4 regions of the Thalassotalea psychrophila genome follow, and region 1 is predicted to be linked to each of the others. Evidence: predicted binding sites of a transcription regulator. Region 1 holds the regulator's gene; each other region holds the start of a gene.
What was found. Region 1 encodes LexA, which represses DNA repair genes until DNA is damaged. Its sites were predicted from a motif close to TACTGTATNNNNATACAGTA; they were not measured.
Positions count from the first base shown of each region.

Region 2: ruvA (Holliday junction branch migration protein RuvA) is a predicted target of LexA. The motif match lies at 2,394-2,413, and genes of this name have one in related genera.
Region 3: RGQ13_RS12660 (DNA recombination protein RmuC) is a predicted target of LexA. The motif match lies at 2,052-2,071, and genes of this name have one in related genera.
Region 4: recA (recombinase RecA) is a predicted target of LexA. The motif match lies at 2,718-2,737, and genes of this name have one in related genera.

Region 1 is NZ_CP134145.1:4,377,735-4,382,121, reverse strand. It holds gene ctaD (cytochrome c oxidase subunit I) at 1-293, opposite strand, end outside; gene coxB (cytochrome c oxidase subunit II) at 327-1,859, opposite strand; gene lexA (transcriptional repressor LexA) at 2,242-2,856, opposite strand; gene RGQ13_RS18200 (serine hydrolase domain-containing protein) at 4,183-4,387, opposite strand, start outside.
Region 2 is NZ_CP134145.1:1,977,173-1,981,559, reverse strand. It holds gene RGQ13_RS07955 (XdhC family protein) at 1-77, shown strand, start outside; gene RGQ13_RS07950 (nucleotidyltransferase family protein) at 74-667, shown strand; gene ruvB (Holliday junction branch migration DNA helicase RuvB) at 670-1,692, opposite strand; gene ruvA (Holliday junction branch migration protein RuvA) at 1,721-2,347, opposite strand; gene ruvC (crossover junction endodeoxyribonuclease RuvC) at 2,509-3,036, opposite strand; gene aspS (aspartate--tRNA ligase) at 3,191-4,387, opposite strand, start outside.
Region 3 is NZ_CP134145.1:3,093,196-3,097,582, forward strand. It holds gene RGQ13_RS12655 (sodium-dependent transporter) at 1-660, shown strand, start outside; gene RGQ13_RS12660 (DNA recombination protein RmuC) at 720-2,012, opposite strand; gene RGQ13_RS12665 (S9 family peptidase) at 2,195-4,231, opposite strand; gene RGQ13_RS12670 (fumarate hydratase) at 4,310-4,387, opposite strand, start outside.
Region 4 is NZ_CP134145.1:3,662,047-3,666,433, forward strand. It holds gene metH (methionine synthase) at 1-445, opposite strand, end outside; gene metA (homoserine O-acetyltransferase MetA) at 494-1,405, opposite strand; gene recA (recombinase RecA) at 1,640-2,668, opposite strand; gene RGQ13_RS15085 (hypothetical protein) at 3,577-4,326, opposite strand.

The sequences.
Region 1 (4,387 bases):
ATCATAGGTAGCATCCAGTTAGCCAAGCCGGTAAAGGCTGGCATGATGGCACCAAATACCATGATCAAACCGTGTACTGTTGTCATTTGGTTAAAAAAGTCAGGTTCTATAATTTGCAAACCAGGTTGAAATAGCTCGGCACGTATTACCATAGCCATTGCACCACCAGTAAGCAGCATAATGAAAGAGAACCAAAGATAAAGGGTACCAATATCTTTATGGTTAGTTGTGTATAACCAGCGCTTAATGCCGGTCATTTTATGATCATGATGATCGTCGTCATGATGATCCATAGTGTCAGTTGCTGTTGTCATAATCATTCCCCCTTATTTGGCTACGTCGTTAGCTTGAACCATATCGCCGGTGCTATTGCCCCAAGCATTACGTTCATAAGTTATTACTGCAGCCATCTCTTGTGGAGATAACTGTGCAGCAAAGCCCATCATGGCAGTGCCCGCTTTACCATCTACAACCATGCTAATGTGTGCATTAACATCGCCAGTGGCAATTGGACTACCTTTTAAGGCTGGGAATGCTGGTGGCATACCAGCGCCTGAGGCTTGGTGACAAGCAGCACAACGGGTGTTGTAAACTTCTTCTCCTTTGCTCATTAACTCATCCATAGACAAGTCGGCTAAATTTACTTCAGTGCTTTCAACAGCAACTTCTTCTACGGCAGCAGGAGTCGACGGTTCAGCAATTGTTGCGCCATCAGTTCCTTCGACAATAAATTTAACATCAGCAGGTTGTACAGCTTGACCGGTATTATTATCCCAAGCATTACGCTCGTACGTTATAACCGCGGCAATCTCTTTAAGTGATAACTGCTTACCGTAACCTTGCATGCCTGTACCAGAACGGCCATTGAAAACCACGGCAATGTGTTCGCCAAGTTTACTTGGTGCAGTAGCTATTTCACTGCCTTTAAGTGCAGGGAATGCTGGTGGTAAACCCATACCTGTTGGTTGGTGACATGCTGCACAATGAGCAGCATAAGTTTGCTCACCTAACGCCATTAACTCTTCCATAGGAAGTTTAGCTGTAAGTGATTGCGCTTCAGCTTCAGCTGCTTTAGTCATTGCAATCTTTTGCTCATTTACCCAAAGTTCGTAATCAACTTCAGAGCGAACATCAACCACAATAGGCATGAACCCATGATCTTTACCACAAAGTTCAGCACATTGACCGCGGTAAATTCCTGGCTCATTAACAAAGGTCCAAGCTTCATTGATAAAACCAGGGTTCGCATCTTGTTTAACTGCAAATGCTGGAACCCACCAAGCGTGAATAACATCATCTGAAGTAATTAAGAAACGAACTTTACGATTTACTGGAATTACTAACGGTTTGTCTACTTCAAGTAAGTAATTTTCACCTTTTGCTTCACCAGGACCGTTTTGATTTTGATACTGAGCTGTCGGTGTAGATAAAACACTGTAAAACTCAATGCCTTGATCAAAATACTTATAATGCCATTTCCACTGCGAACCAGTAACTTGCACGGTGATATCAGAATTACTGTTATCTTCCATGTCAATCAACGTGGTTGTTGCAGGCCATGCCATACCGATAAGAATTAAAATAGGGATAGCGGTCCAAAGAATTTCTACTTTAGTGCTTTCATGAAATGAGGCAGGTTTTGCCCCTTTGGACTTACGGTGAAAGATCATTGACCAGAACATAGCGCCAAAAACAACGACACCAATTACCGTACAAATCCACATTACCAACATATGCAAATCATAGACTTCATGGCTGACTTCGGTCACACCTTTAGTTAGATTTAATTGCATATCTGCCCAAGCTGAACTGGAAATTAAACTTCCCAACAACAGCCAACCCAGGTTACGTCTCTTCACTCGACATCTCCTCTGCTTTTATTAGCCTAGAAAATACAGAAATAAGTGACAAGATACATCTTTATTCGATGTCTCTAATTTCCGTAATTTATTTTTATTATTGTGTTACGTAAAAAACCTACATCGATGAATGGGGTAGGGAGTCTACAGCGTAATATTTGTATATTATCCGCTCTAGAATTACTTAATTTTTAGGCAAGGTCTAGTGCTTTGTTATAAAAAAGTTAAATTAATTACTTAAATGTTAGTAGAGTAAATACTACTAAAATTGAATAGGTTAGGCGCAGTTAAAGGGACACAGAGAAAAGAAAAAGGCTAAATTAAGTGAATAATTTAGCCTTTATGTGTTGTTTGTTTTTTATACTGTTAAAGTGGCGGCAGACTACATCCAATCAGCGTTGCGGATAACACCAACAGCAATGCCTTCAATATTAAAATGTTGGTTAGCTAAGTCGACAATAATTGGAGAGAAGTCTTCATTTTCTGCATGTAAATGCACTACATTACCGTCACGCTTATAACGTTTTACCGTTACGTCGTCTTCAACTCTAGCAACCACGACTTGGCCATTTTGAATATCAGTTGTTTGATGAACCGCTAATAAATCACCATCTAAAATACCAATGTCTTTCATGCTTTCGCCATTTACTCGTAATAAGTAATCGGCAGCGGGATGAAATAAACTACCATCAATTTTGTAATGCTCTTCAACATGCTCTTGCGCCAAAATGGGCTCACCAGCAGCAACTCGGCCAATTAGTGGTAAGCCTTCTTCTTCGATATGTTCTTCTGCAAGGCGAATACCACGAGACGTACCCGGCAGCATTTCTATAAAACCTTTCTTAGCGAGCGCTTTTAAATGCTCTTCTGCTGCATTGGCCGACTTGAAACCGAAGAAATCAGCAATTTCAGCTCGCGTAGGCGGCATTCCTGTATCGGCAATTTTTTCTTTAATAAGATCAAATATTTGTTGCTGTCTGTTAGTAAGTGGGCGCATATTATTTTTGAGTAACCTGTTTTTCTGTACAGTACATTGTACTGTCAGTATATACAGCTATAAAGTAAACGCAACTGTAAATCCTTAAAATGATTAAATTTATGTGGTTTCCAGTTCCAAATAAAATTTTGTCCAGAGGGGTGAAACTGTATATTTAAGTCAATTCCTAATTATGCAAAGTAGTAGTCTTTATAACATATTGTAATATATAAATTTATATGAACAGTCCATGAGAAATATGGCCTGACAGTAAAAGTCTATTATGTGTAAGGTAAGTTTTCAAGCACGGTAATGGTGCGTAGGGGCATGGCGCTAACCTTTATGCCGATCGAAAATCAATTAAACTCACCTTTATAATAGGGGGCGGCCTCTATGAACGTAGCTTAATTTATGTTCAAAACTACATGTTGATGTTTATCTAAGTGTCAAAAAATCATAAGTAGTTGCGTTTTTTGCAATAACTCGTATCCCGTGCGTTCCCAACCGTGTAAAAAGCTGAACTAACTAATATGCAAATGACCATATGTTCCAAAATGGAACCAACCACTCAATTGTCCAACAAGTTGTTGGACAATTGAGGATTCAAACGAGAAAACACTAAAAAATGAAGGGCTGTTTCGTGCCAAAATCAGGAAAAGAAAAAATCGCCGTCATATAAAAGAAGAAGCTCCTAAATAAATTATCATTTAGGAGCTAAGCTAGAGTGAGAAGAAGGATCTCCTGAAGCATGTTGTGGATCGGCTTAGTGGCATTAGTTGTCGTATAAGGAGCTTTATCGGACAATTATTGATTTATACGACATTTTAGGCGTCGGAAAGCCCAAAACCTTCCGCTTAGTGGCAAAATCAGCCATGATTCACCTAATTTTTGTGACTTCACTAAAAACAGGTGAAAGATAGGTGAAAAGCGACCGCTCGTGGCAGTTGGTGTCATTAGTCTGGGTCGAGTGATTCAACAGGCTTCTTTGCGTTGTAATGCCACAGAAACGGACGGTTTACTACGAAGTAGCGAAAAAATTATACTTGGCAATAATTCGTCGAATATTCGACCTCAAGTGTCACAAAGAAGACCTTAAACTTGAGATCGCAAATTCTTTTGTTGCCACATTGCGGACGGTTTCAGAAATGAAAAACCAGACCTCAAAGGGTCTGGTTTGTGCCAACTGCGGTCATTCGACTTGCGGATTATTTTCGGTGCCTTTTTACCTTAAGAGGCAGAGAAATTTGTATTGGAATGCGTAGCAGGTGTAAGCTGTAGGATTAAAAGCTTGCCCGTGGTTTTGTCCCTTCCTGAATCAGGTTACCCATCTCCATTTATTAACCCACTTCATTGCTCGGCTTCCTCTGTTGATTTCTTAAACAAAACATTGCCCACTAATACGGTCCTAATTATTCCCCAAGCTAGGGCCAATGTGCCAGATATTATTGCTGCCCAAGAGATGTCTGGAGCAAATAATAATACATCAGACACTGTCATTTGATTTGCCTTTGGAAGCACCACTAAAAATGCGATCGAAAGTAAAACGCTCATC
Region 2 (4,387 bases), 2.4 Mb from region 1:
CACCTTTTGAAATAGCTATATCGACGATGGCTGACATCATCAGGGTGCGACACGGGATTAACAAAGAATTGCTATGAATAGTCATATCGCATTAGTGTTAGCCGCAGGGTTTTCAACGCGTTACGGCGCGGATAAAAGGCTCGAAGGAGAACACAAGCCATTACTTATACAAACTCTAGACCATGTATGCCAACAGTTTACAACTGTCTACCTTGTGCATCGTAATCAAGATGACAGCTTATTGGACGTGATCAAAAATAGACAGATTAGGTTAACTCCAGCACCTGCTGACTCAATTGGCTTAGGTACAAGTTTGGCAACAGGCGTTAAAGAAATTTTGAAGACTCAAACAGTCGAGAACATTAACAGTGTCAGTATTTTTTTAGCCGATATGCCCTATATTAATTCTGCAACCATAAGAATGGTTTTGGATGCATCTACAAGTCATAACATTGTGCGGCCAGTGTATAAAAGTGATGCTGGCCATCCTGTATGTTTTGGCTCTGACTTTTTAACGCAACTGAGTCAATTATCGGGTGATATGGGTGCGGTTAAAGTGATACGAACAAATGCTGAAAAACTGCATTTAATTGATGTAAACGACAGTGGCATTATCACTGATATAGACAAACCTAGTGACTGGATAACAAATAACGTTAGCCGTTAGTGTTAACTTGGTTTGTCTAAACCAAAATGCAGGTAGGCGTTGTCAGTAACAATTCGACCTCTAGGCGTGCGTTGTAAAAAGCCTTGCTGAATCAAATACGGCTCAATCACATCTTCAATAGTTTCACGTTCTTCACCAATCGCTGCGGCAACATTATCTAAACCAACAGGACCACCACCAAACTTATCAATAATGGCTAATAATAGCTTTCTATCCATTAAATCAAAACCTTCAGTATCAACCTCTAGCATGTTTAATGCTTTTGATGCGGTTTCTTGGCCTACTTCACCTGTTGTTTTTACTTCAGCATAATCTCTAACACGACGTAGTAAGCGATTGGCAATACGTGGAGTGCCACGAGAGCGTTTTGCTACTTCAAACGCGCCCTCTTCATTTAAATCCACATTTAAAAAGTGTGCAGAGCGGCTGACAATATCTTTTAAATCAGAAACTTTATAAAACTCTAAACGCTGAACAATGCCAAACCGATCACGCAGTGGTGAAGTTAAAGATCCTGCACGAGTAGTTGCGCCAATAAGTGTAAAAGCTGGTAAATCCAGCTTAATTGAACGTGCAGCAGGCCCTTCTCCTATCATGATATCTAATTGATAGTCTTCCATTGCCGGATACAATATCTCTTCTACTACCGGGCTTAATCGATGTATCTCATCAATAAACAGCACATCGTTTTCTTCGAGGTTTGTCAAAAGCGCGGCTAAATCGCCCGCTTTTTCTAATACAGGTCCTGAAGTAGTACGAATATTAACACCCATTTCATTAGCAACAATGTTCGCCAGTGTGGTTTTACCTAAACCTGGAGGGCCAAATATAAGTAAATGATCGAGCGGTTCACCACGGTTTTTCGCCGCTTGAATGAAGATTTCCATTTGTTCTTTAACGTGATCTTGGCCGGTGTAATCAGCTAGCATTTTAGGACGAATAGCACGGTCGATGGTTTCTTCTTCGCGAGTCGCGCTAGGCTCTATAATACGTTCAGGTTGTATGAGGCGATCTGCTTCAATCATAGTATTTTACTTATTGTATTTGTGTGTTTTATAACATTGACTTCAGGGCATCACGGATAAGTTCTTCTGAACTCATATCGTCAGCATAAACAGCTTTAACGGCTTTGTCAGCTTGCACAGGCTTATATCCTAGTGACACAAGTGCGGTAATAGCATCATCTTTATTTGATGCCATAGCAACCAAAGAGCTATCAGCAGTAATCAAGTCTATTGGCATATTATCAGTTATCGGGGTGGCAAGATCACTACCCCAATCTTTTAATTTATCACGCATTTCAATGAGTAATCGCTCTGCCGTTTTCTTACCTACACCTGGAATTTTAACTATTGTGCCAGCGTCATCAAGGTTTACACAATGAACAAACTGGCCAGCAGACATGTTAGATAATATTGCTAAGGCCAGTTTCGGACCTACACCATTTACTTTAATCAATAATCGAAACAACTTACGTTCAGTTTGATTGGCAAAGCCATACAGTAACTGTGCATCTTCACGTACAACAAAATGCGTATAAATTACCGCCTCTTGCTCAAGTTTAGGTAAATGATAAAAACTGGTCATGGGTAAGGTAACTTCGTAACCAACACCACTACACTCAAGTAATATTTCAGGGGCTTGCTTCTCTACTAAAATGCCGCGTAAACGTCCTATCACCGCTATTTCCTATTATTATTTTTACGTTTATATACGCCAACAATACCACTGTATAAATATATAGTAAACAAAAATAACTAGGGTCAGAGTCAAGTTACAGTCGACGCACTAGCGTCGTCCCGAACTCGATTCGGGATCTTACCTGACTCTGACCCTAGTTTTTATCTAAGGCGGCCGCGTACGGTTTTGGTTGCACGGCCAGACATTTTAATTAACGACTCGTAACTGTGGCCATGACAAATTGCTACTGCTAATGCATCAGCGGCATCTTCTTGTGGCGTAGCAGGAAGGTTTAAGAATGATTTAACCATATGTTGTACCTGAGCTTTATCTGCAGCACCGGTACCAACCACGGCTTGTTTAATTTGTCGGGCTGAATATTCAGATACTTCTAGGCCATTGTTAGTAGCCGCAACTATTGCAGCACCTCGTGCTTGTCCCAGTTTAAGTGCTCCGCCCGGGTTTAAACCCATAAATATTTGCTCAACGGCAACCATATCAGGTTTAAATTGCAAAATAAGCTCAGAAACACCAGCAAAGATAATTTGCAATCGTTCAGGATGATTATCGCCAGCAGCTAAGGTTTTAATACAACCACTACCAAGGTAGGTTATTTTACGACCTTGCTTTTCGATAACGCCGTAACCGGTTAAACGCGAACCAGGGTCAATGCCTAAGATGATGCTCATTGATTTATAATTATTCTCATATGTTAGAAATAAGCTACAAGCTGAAAGCTTTCTAGCTAATCCTTATCTTATGGCATTTTCTAATTAAAAAAAATGGCTGATTCTAATAATCAGCCATTTAATAATTTACTTAACTAACGTGAATTCGCTAAAACTATTCAGCGTCAGTTTCTTCTGGCTCTTTTGGTATAGCTTGAATACCTAGCTCAACAAGTTGTGCAGGGTTTGCTTTACCTGGAGCATTGGTTAACGGACAAGCCGCGGTAGTTGTTTTCGGGAATGCCATTACGTCACGAATTGAAGTAGCACCTGTCATCAGCATTACAATGCGATCTAAACCAAATGCTAAACCAGCGTGTGGCGGTGTACCGTAACGTAGAGCTTCTAATAAGAAACCAAATTTCTCTTGTGCCTCTTCATCACTGATACCTAAAATTCTAAACACTGCAGCTTGCATATCTTCGTTATGAATACGAACAGAGCCACCGCCTAATTCACAACCATTTAGAACCATGTCATAAGCATTAGATAATGCGCCAATTGGATTAGCTTCTAATTCTTCAGCAGTCATATCTGTTGGCGCGGTAAATGGGTGATGCAACGCGTGCATACCACCATTGATTTCTTCAAACATTGGGAAATCTACAACCCAAAGAGGTTTCCATTCATCACTAACCATGCCCAAGTCTTCACCAAGTTTAAGACGAAGTGCGCCTAATGACTCAGTAACTACATTGTATGTGTCAGCGCCGAAGAAAATTATATCGCCAGAAGCGGCATTAACTCGTGTTAATAATTGAGTTACTTCGTCATCTGATAAGAACTTCAAAATTGGAGATTGTAAGCCGTCACGACCTGCATCTACGTCGTTCACTTTTAACCACGGCATACCTTTAGCACCGTAAATGCCTACGTACTTAGTGTAATTATCAAGTTTTTTGCGTGATAGCTCTGCTGCAGCGCCTGGTACTTTAATTACCGATACACGACCTTTTGGATCGTTAGCAGGACCTGAGAATACTTTAAATTCAACGTCTTTTAAAATGTCTGCAACATCTACAATTTCAAGAGGGTTACGTAAATCAGGCTTATCTGAGCCGTAACGAGTCATAGCTTCCGCGTAAGTCATGTGCGGGAACTCGCCTAAATCTACGTTTAATAGACTTTCGAACAGTTCACGGATCATCTTCTCTGCAACTGACATCACCTGCTCAGCTGACATGAAAGACGTTTCAATATCAATTTGAGTAAATTCAGGTTGACGATCAGCACGTAAATCTTCATCACGGAAACATTTAACGATTTGGTAGTAACGCTCCATGCCCGACATCATCAGTAACTGTTTAAATAA
Region 3 (4,387 bases), 1.3 Mb from region 1:
TCCATTGGTGTTGGCGGTATGATGGTTTACGGCTCTTACATGAAAAAGAATGCCAATATGGGCCAACTGGTAATATCAATTGGCGCACTTGATACATTGATTGCTTTTCTTGCGGGTTTATTAATTATTCCAACCTTGTTTGTCGCTCAACATCTGGGCTTAGAGGTATTTGCAGATGGAAAGCTTATTGGCGGCCCGCAATTAATATTTTCAATATTACCTACCTTGTTTGATTCCATGGGTGATATTGGTGTTTATGTAGCCCTAGTGTTTTTCTCATTGATGTCTATGGCAGCCCTAACGTCCACTCTCTCATCAACAGAGGTACCTGTTGCATATTTAGTTGAAGATAAAAGTTATTCCCGAAGTAAAGCGACAATTTTGGTTTCACTTATTGTTCTAACTGCTTGTATGACCATCGTTTATAATTTTGATAGCTTGTTTGGACTTATTATAACTTGGGTAAATACATTCCAGTTACCAATCATGGGGCTATTTTACTTTATCGTTGTTGGTTGGATTTGGAAGCGCGGTAATCAATTAGCAGATCAGGCTTTACTCGCTAGTAAGCCTTCGTTGAAGTTATGGGGCAACTATTTACGCTATGTTTGTCCTATCTTACTTTCAATAGTATTTATTAGCGTAATTATGGCACTTTAATGATAAAAACTAGGGTCAGAGTCAGGTTATTGCGTAATAATCTGACTCTGACCCTAGTTTTATTCTGCTATTTTTTCCACTTCATTATCTTTTAAATCTACTTGTTCTATTTTTTCAAAACGACCGGATATTTTATTGGCAGATGTATGAATAAGTTTTACATCACTTGCTGCTTGGTCGATATGTTTTGCCAAGTTATCAAAACGTGTTCTAAACCGGCCAAAATCAGCACCTAAATGTGATAGATGCTCTTGTATTAAATGAATTTGTTTGCGCGTCGCTTCGTCTTTTAATACAGATCTCGCCGTTGTTAAAATAGCCATAAGCGTAGTTGGTGAAGATAACCAAACCCGTTTTTTATGAGCTTCTTCAACTAATTCTGGGTAATGGGCATGTATTTCGGCAAATATTGCTTCTGCAGGAATAAACATTACCGCACCATCAGCAGTTTCATTATCGATTAAGTATTTATCACTAATGTCATTAATGTGCTTTTTAATATCGACTTTAAACTGACGCTCAGCTAATTTTCTATCACTATCACCCAATTCGTTATCGGTCATTTTTTTGTAGCTTTCTAAAGGGAATTTAGAATCAATAACGACGTTACCTGTAGGCTTGGGCAAAAATAAAATACAATCCGCAATTTTACCATTCGATAAGGTGTGCTGTATTGAGAAGTGCTTTTCTGGCATTACATTACGAATAAGTGCATTGAGTTGTACTTCGCCAAATGCGCCACGTGATCGTTTGTCAGCCAAAACTTCTTGCAGGCTGACCACGTTAGTAGAAAGTTCGGTTATCTTCTTCTGTGCATCATCTATTAACGCTAAGCGCTTTAGTATGTCATTAAATGTTTTAGTAGTTTTATCAAATCCATCAGTCAAACGTTTTTCAACGCCTGCCGAAATATCTTGTAAGCGTTTATCTGTACTTTGTGTGAGCTCAGTCATGCGTTTAGCCATAACTTCAGAATTGCTCGCTAATGATTTAGAAAGCTCTTCTCGGCTTTCTTTAGTGGTTTTACTTAAATGGGCAATAAGTTGATTAATGGCAAACATCTGGTTTTTATTAAACTGCTCTTTATGATCGTTTAATTGCTGCATTAACTTTAGCTGTAAATCGCTACTAGAACTTTCTAAATTACTGCGTAACTTTTCCTGTTGGGCAAACATCAACTGCTGTTGTTCTTGCCATTGTTTCAATCTATCTTGAACCACTGAGGTTTCTTTACTTTGTTGCAGCAAAACTGAAGATAAAGCGGAGACTTTACTGAGTAAGACTAAACAAAAAATACTGAGTAAAATTAATAGGGAAATGGCAATAAAAGTAAAGTATGGAATTTCTATCATAGGGCTTCTTAATTGTTATTAGTATCAATCAACAGAAAGTACTGTATATTATCACAGTCCATTTAACCCTAAGAAAAAGAAATGGTCAAGTAAACAAGTTAAGAAGGTTTGTATGATATTGTTTTCTAAAACAAGAATCCCAGCAAAAGCTGGGATTCTTAATAGGTTAAATAAAAGATTATTTACTTAGTGCTGGTAGGTTTAATGTATTTTTCCATCCAAACAAAAATTTCTCTATACCATTCTTTTAAATTATCTGGGTTACGAATATGGTGATCTTCATCTGGAAACATCACTAACCGTGAATCGATACCTTTACGTTGTAACGTTGTAAATGCACCTAAGCTTTGACCATAAGGCACACGATAATCAAGCTCACCTTGGATAACTAACATAGGTGTTTTCCAGTTATCAACAAAGCGAGAAGGATCAAATTTTGTGTACTCTTCTTCTTGTTCCCAATACGGACCGCCAAAATCATGCTCTGGAAACCATAGTTCCTCGGTTACATTGTAAAAGCTCTTCATATCGAATAAACCTGCGTGGTTAACAATACATTTGAAGCCATCAGACCAATTACCCATGATCCAGTTCATCATGTAACCACCGTATGATGCGCCTAAAGCACAAGCATTTTCACGGTCTAACCATGCATTTTTCTCGGTGATGTAATCCATACCTTTTTGTAAGTCTTCAAGTGGTTTACCACCCCAATCATGAGAAATAGAGTCGGTAAACGCCTGTCCATAACCAGTTGAACCATGGAAGTCGACCATTACAACTCCGTAGCCTTGTGCTGCCCAAAGTTGAGCATTCCAACGGTAGTGGAACATGTTACCAAAGCTGCCTTGTGGTCCGCCATGTACTAAAAATGCAATTGGGTATTTTTCACCTTCTTTAAAGTTTGTTGGTTTTACGATATAACCGTGAACATCTTCGTTGTTCCAACCTTTAAATTTGAATTGCTCAAAATCACCGAATGCAATGTCAGCTAGGTTAGCTTTGTTCAAATGAGTTAATTGTTTAAAACCATAACCGTCTTTATTGATGGTAAAGATATCACTCGGATTACCTAAGTTATGACGGGTAAAATATAAGGCATCACCATTAATTGATACATTACCAGCATAGCCTTGATTATAAATAGGCGTTACATCACCAAACTGTAAATCTATTTCAAAAATAGATTGTTGGCCAATATCTTGCGCAATAGCAATAACACTGCGGTTATCGCTACCAAACTGAAAACTAGAGATAGAACGATCCCATAATGGTGCAATATCTTTAACAGCTTTAGTGCGTAAATCTTTAACCTGTAAGCTAAATTTATCTGACTCATACACAGGAGTTTTCATAGCTTTATAGGCTAAGTAACGACCATCAGCTGAGTAAACAGGCATAGCATCCCAAGCTTTGTTATCAACGGTTAAGTTGGCAACTTCTTTCGACTCAAGATTTACTTCAAATATATCCCAGTTGGTTGTCCAGGCGTGATCAACGCCAGGTACTTTTGCTGAAAACGCTAAGCTTTTCCCATTTGGATTAAATGAAACTTGGTTCATCCCAGCAAAGTCGGTGTCCCAGTCAGCCATTAAATCAACCGCTTCAGTAGTTACTTTTCCTTTTTGTAGGTTAGCTACAAATAAGTGACTGTTAAATTGATCTAACCAAGTATCCCAGTGACGAACCATTAACTGATCATATGCACGAGTGTTATGTTTTTTCGCTGCTTGTGCGGCAAAGGCATCAACTGAGCACTTAAATGTTTTACAGCCGGGTAAAACCGTAAACGCTAAAGCAACTTGTGATTGATCACTTGATAATTTAAAACCTTCAATAGATAAAGGAAAGTCAGTTAACTGAACTGCCTCCCCACCGACTGTAGATAAAAACCAAACTTGGCTTTTTCCACTACGGCCAGATAAGAAGTAAACACCTTTACCATCTTTTGCCCAAACAACAGATGACTCACTAGCCTTATTACTGGTTAATTGGCTTACTGCACCAGATTTCACATCTTGTAACCAAAGGTGATTAGTGCCCTTTTCTTGTCCTTTTTTAACGCCGTACACAAGTTGTGAGCCATCAGGTGATATCTTCACGTTATGTACTTGGTTTAAACTGTTAAGTTTTTCTACCGTTAATATTTCAGCGCTAACGTTAGCTGAGAACGGTATTACAGTTAACGCTGCAATTTTTAATATGTTGTTTAACTTCATAATTTTCTTTCTTTTTAATAATGCTCTAAATATAGCAAAGCGCCCTAAAGAGCGCTTGTTATAATGATTTTAGATGAATTAGGCTTTTAGTTTTGTGTCTAACTCTTCAATTTTTGCTTTCCAAATAGCAGGCCCGGTTACATGAGCAGACTCACC
Region 4 (4,387 bases), 720 kb from region 1:
CTGGAGAAATAGAACATGTACGATTCGTTGGCCCTAACACACCGGCAACAAAGCGTGGTTTATCTGGTGTTGTTAAGCTAATTTCATCTGCTACTTTACGAGCTATTTGTGCTGATACTAAATTTATCTCGCGGCTGATATCTTCCATATCATAATCAGCCATGGCAATAGTGGTAGAATTGAAAGTATTAGTTTCAATTATATCAGCACCAGCAAGCAAATATTGACGATGTATATCTTTAATCACTTCGCTCTGGGTAATTGATAATAAATCATTATTACCTTTTACATCACAATGCCAATTGGCAAAACGCTCGCCTCTATAATCTTGCTCTTCAAATTTATGATCTTGGATCATGGTGCCCATGGCGCCATCTAGCACTAAAATTCGGTCTTGTAATTGTTGTTCTAATAAAATACTTGTTGGAGATTTCACCGTAATAATTCCTGGGTCTGAATTTGATAATTGCTGCTTGTACTAACTTTAACAGTGCTAATTTTCAAGGTTGTATGGAGTAATTTGATAAACATAATAATTCAGCCAATTGCTAAATAATAAACAGCCATGGCTACGCCATTTATTTTTAGGGGCCAAACTCACATCGTCAAATTTAAAATAATTTTCAGGTATGAAAGTTTCAACACCGGCTTTTATATCCCTTTGGTATTCATCAGCTAATGTACAAGCATCGTATTCAGGATGCCCTGTTACAAATACATGTTTTTTATCTTTTGTAGCAACCAGATATACCCCCGCCTGTTCTGATTCCGCTAGAACATTTAGTTCGTTTACGCTTTGGTAAATTGTTCTATCAATTTCACCGTAGCGTGAATGAGGAACAGAAAACTCTTCTTCATAACCTCGAGTTAGCGGTTCCATAGAATCTAATGTTTGATGTCGGTACACACCGGAAAGCTTTTTGGTGCGTAATTTTCTATTTAAACCATAGCGGTAGTATAGCGCAGCATGCGCCGCCCAACATGAATACATAGTTGATGTGACATTTGTTTGAGACCATTCAAAAACTTCTACTATTTTGTCCCAATAAGAAACATCTTCGTAACTAAGCTGACCTAAAGGCGCACCAGTTACGATTAAACCATCGTAGTGTTTATGCTTTATATCATCGAATAAGCAATAAAACTCATCCAAATGCTCTTTCGGTGTATTTTTAGATTCATTTAAGTGCAAACGGACAAATTCAATATTTATTTGTAACGGTGTATTTGACAGCATGCGCAATATTTGAATTTCAGCCTCAATTTTATTTGGCATTAAATTTAATATTGCTACTTGCATAGGTCGAATTTCTTGATTAACAGCCCTATTTTCAGACATGACAAATATGTTCTCATTAGCGAGAACTGCCAGGGCTGGTAATTGATCAGGGATTTTAATCGGCATTAGATTTAACCTAAAGTAGAGCAAAAACTTAATACTACCCAACCAAATAGAAATGTCAACATCTAAACGTATAGACGTCTAAATAAACTATAGATATTATTTTAATTCTCAAGATTCAGTATAATATCCACAAGTACAAACTTATTGCCATCCATGGCAGTTTGCATTTCATCATCCATGAAGTAAAAAAAAACCGCTCAATGAGCGGTTTAATAAGTAATGATTTATTGAATATTATTCAACTTCAGCAACAACTTCTTCTTCTGAATCTTTAGCTGTAGTTAGTAATAGACCACGCAATTTAGCTTCTAATTCTGTTGCCATAGCAGTGTTTTCTGCAAGATACTTGGTTGCATTAGCTTTACCTTGACCGATACGTTCGCCCATACAGCTGTACCATGCTCCAGCTTTTTCAACCATTTTATGTTTAACACCTAAGTCGATTAGCTCACCTAAACTGTTAATACCTTGGCCGTATAAAATTTGGAATTCAGCCTGTTTAAACGGAGGAGCAATTTTGTTTTTAACAACTTTAACACGGGTTTCATTACCGGTAATTTCATCCCCTTCTTTAACCGCGCCAATACGACGAATATCTAGACGAACAGATGCATAAAACTTAAGCGCATTACCACCTGTAGTTGTTTCCGGGTTACCAAACATTACACCAATTTTCATACGGATTTGGTTGATAAAGATAAGCATAGTATTAGATTGCTTAAGGTTACCTGTAAGCTTACGCATTGCTTGTGACAACATACGAGCCTGTAGACCCATGTGACTGTCACCCATGTCGCCTTCAATTTCAGCTTTAGGAGTTAAAGCAGCAACAGAATCGACTACAATTACGTCTACCGCACCAGAACGACTTAACATATCAACAATTTCTAAAGCTTGTTCACCAGTATCTGGTTGTGACACTAATAACTCATTAATGTTTACGCCGAGTTTTTCAGCATAAATTGGGTCAAGAGCATGCTCGGCATCAACAAAAGCACATACTTTACCATTACGCTGTGCTTCAGCGATTACTTCTAAAGTAAGTGTCGTTTTACCACTAGATTCAGGACCATAGATTTCAACAACACGACCCATTGGCAAACCGCCAGCACCAAGAGCAACATCTAAAGCAAGTGAGCCGGTAGAAATAGTTTCTACGTTCATGCTTTGGTTATCTCCTAGTTTCATGATCGAACCTTTACCGAACTGACGTTCAATTTGACTTAGGGCTGCTGATAATGCCTTTTCTTTATTTGCGTCCATTAAAAATCTCCAATGTTTTTCTATTTATCCAGTAGTTATGGAATTAGTATACTGTATAATCGTACAGTATCAACCATTAATTAATATTTTTTTATCTAACGCCAAAAAAGCCAACATAACAATTTGATTTATAAGTAATTAAAACAAAAACTCCGTATCGATATTACTGTTACGTTTATTAAAATAAATATTTAAACAGTACTTAAACTTTAAATTCTAATTTTTTATACAGTGGTTTTAACGGGTAGTTATATTGGTATTAATTGATATCTTGCTTTGCGCTTCGAGTAATAATATTTTACCATCCATATATACTATGAATCACGGCCTATTTTATCTATTTTTCAATTAATTTGCCGTTCTCAGAATAACTTTAATAAATACAAAAGCTAATAAATGACAGACGATCTTTTCGCGCAATCAAATCATACTCCGATGATGCGTCAGGGTGTTAAAGCCTCCATATAGAGCCTTAAAGCCGGCTACATAAAAAACCCACACCCCAACCTACACTAAAAACCAAATTATTCGCTAATGTCACAATATTATAGCCAGTAAGTGTTTTATTCATTTTAGTGATGGTCTATTGATTGGTTTGAAGTTGTTAAGGTTGATACTCTGAGGGTCTGCTTCAGCCATAAGCGGAAGTAGAGCAATCAATAACTTAGTTCAGGTTATGCCACATTGCCGACGGTTTGGTTTGGCCTATGGATATGCAGGCTTCGCATAAACAACGACTCAGATCTTTCGGAAGAATTTAAGTCGATTTCTCCTAAGCAGACGTTCGAAACATCCAAATCCTAGTTTCTTGGCTTATTCGGTTTCGATCTTAAAACAAGGTGTGTTTGAGGGCGGGATACCAGGCTTGATCCGTCCCTTCAGTGCCAATAACAGCCCATTAGCATTTGCTAATGTTCGATATTTACGTGCCTATAAGTAGCCGAAAGAATTGCGACGCTAAATACTCCAATAAAAGTAAAAGCCACCCAATCTAGCAATAACAATAGAATGGAATCTACATAATAAAATTCCGAAAATAAAACATATATAGCTTCCGTTATTAATACAACAAACAGCATACTCAAAAACATCGCGCCTCTAGAACCTTTGGATAAGCTCAATGCGTGAGAAAGTGAAATTTCATTTTTAATCGCAATATGTGGTAAAGCTAATCCCCAGAAAGAGAGTACAACAATGAAACATAACTCCGTCGAAAATTTTAACGCTTTATAAATAACTCTAAGCGTATCTTCTGAGTAACCATCTAAAGCTAAAGAATAAGCCCAATCACTTGAAATCCAATAGAAAGCGAAAGGAAAAAGATAGGTTATTAATATAGCTAACATGTATTTAAATTCTGTTAAGCCTAGTTTTATCCCCAACCTTGGAAAGTTTCCATGCTTATTAACAATCAATGCTCGGTGGATAGTAATAGCTACGTTAGCGTAAATTAAAAATATAAGGACATTGGTTAATAAATACAGAAATCCTAATGCTGATTTTGCATGTGGTACGTAGTCGGGCAATAAATATAGCTCTAGAATAGCTAAAAACGTAAGAGGAACTAGAAGGTATTTTATTAGGGTGCTCTTATGTGTCTTTAATAGATTAATTGTGCCATCTAGAATTACTTTGGTATTTAGGTGGTTTAGTTGCATTTAAATCCCTTTAACCTGTATTGAAAGACTATATATCGCTCTCAGGAGACCTTAACCTTTT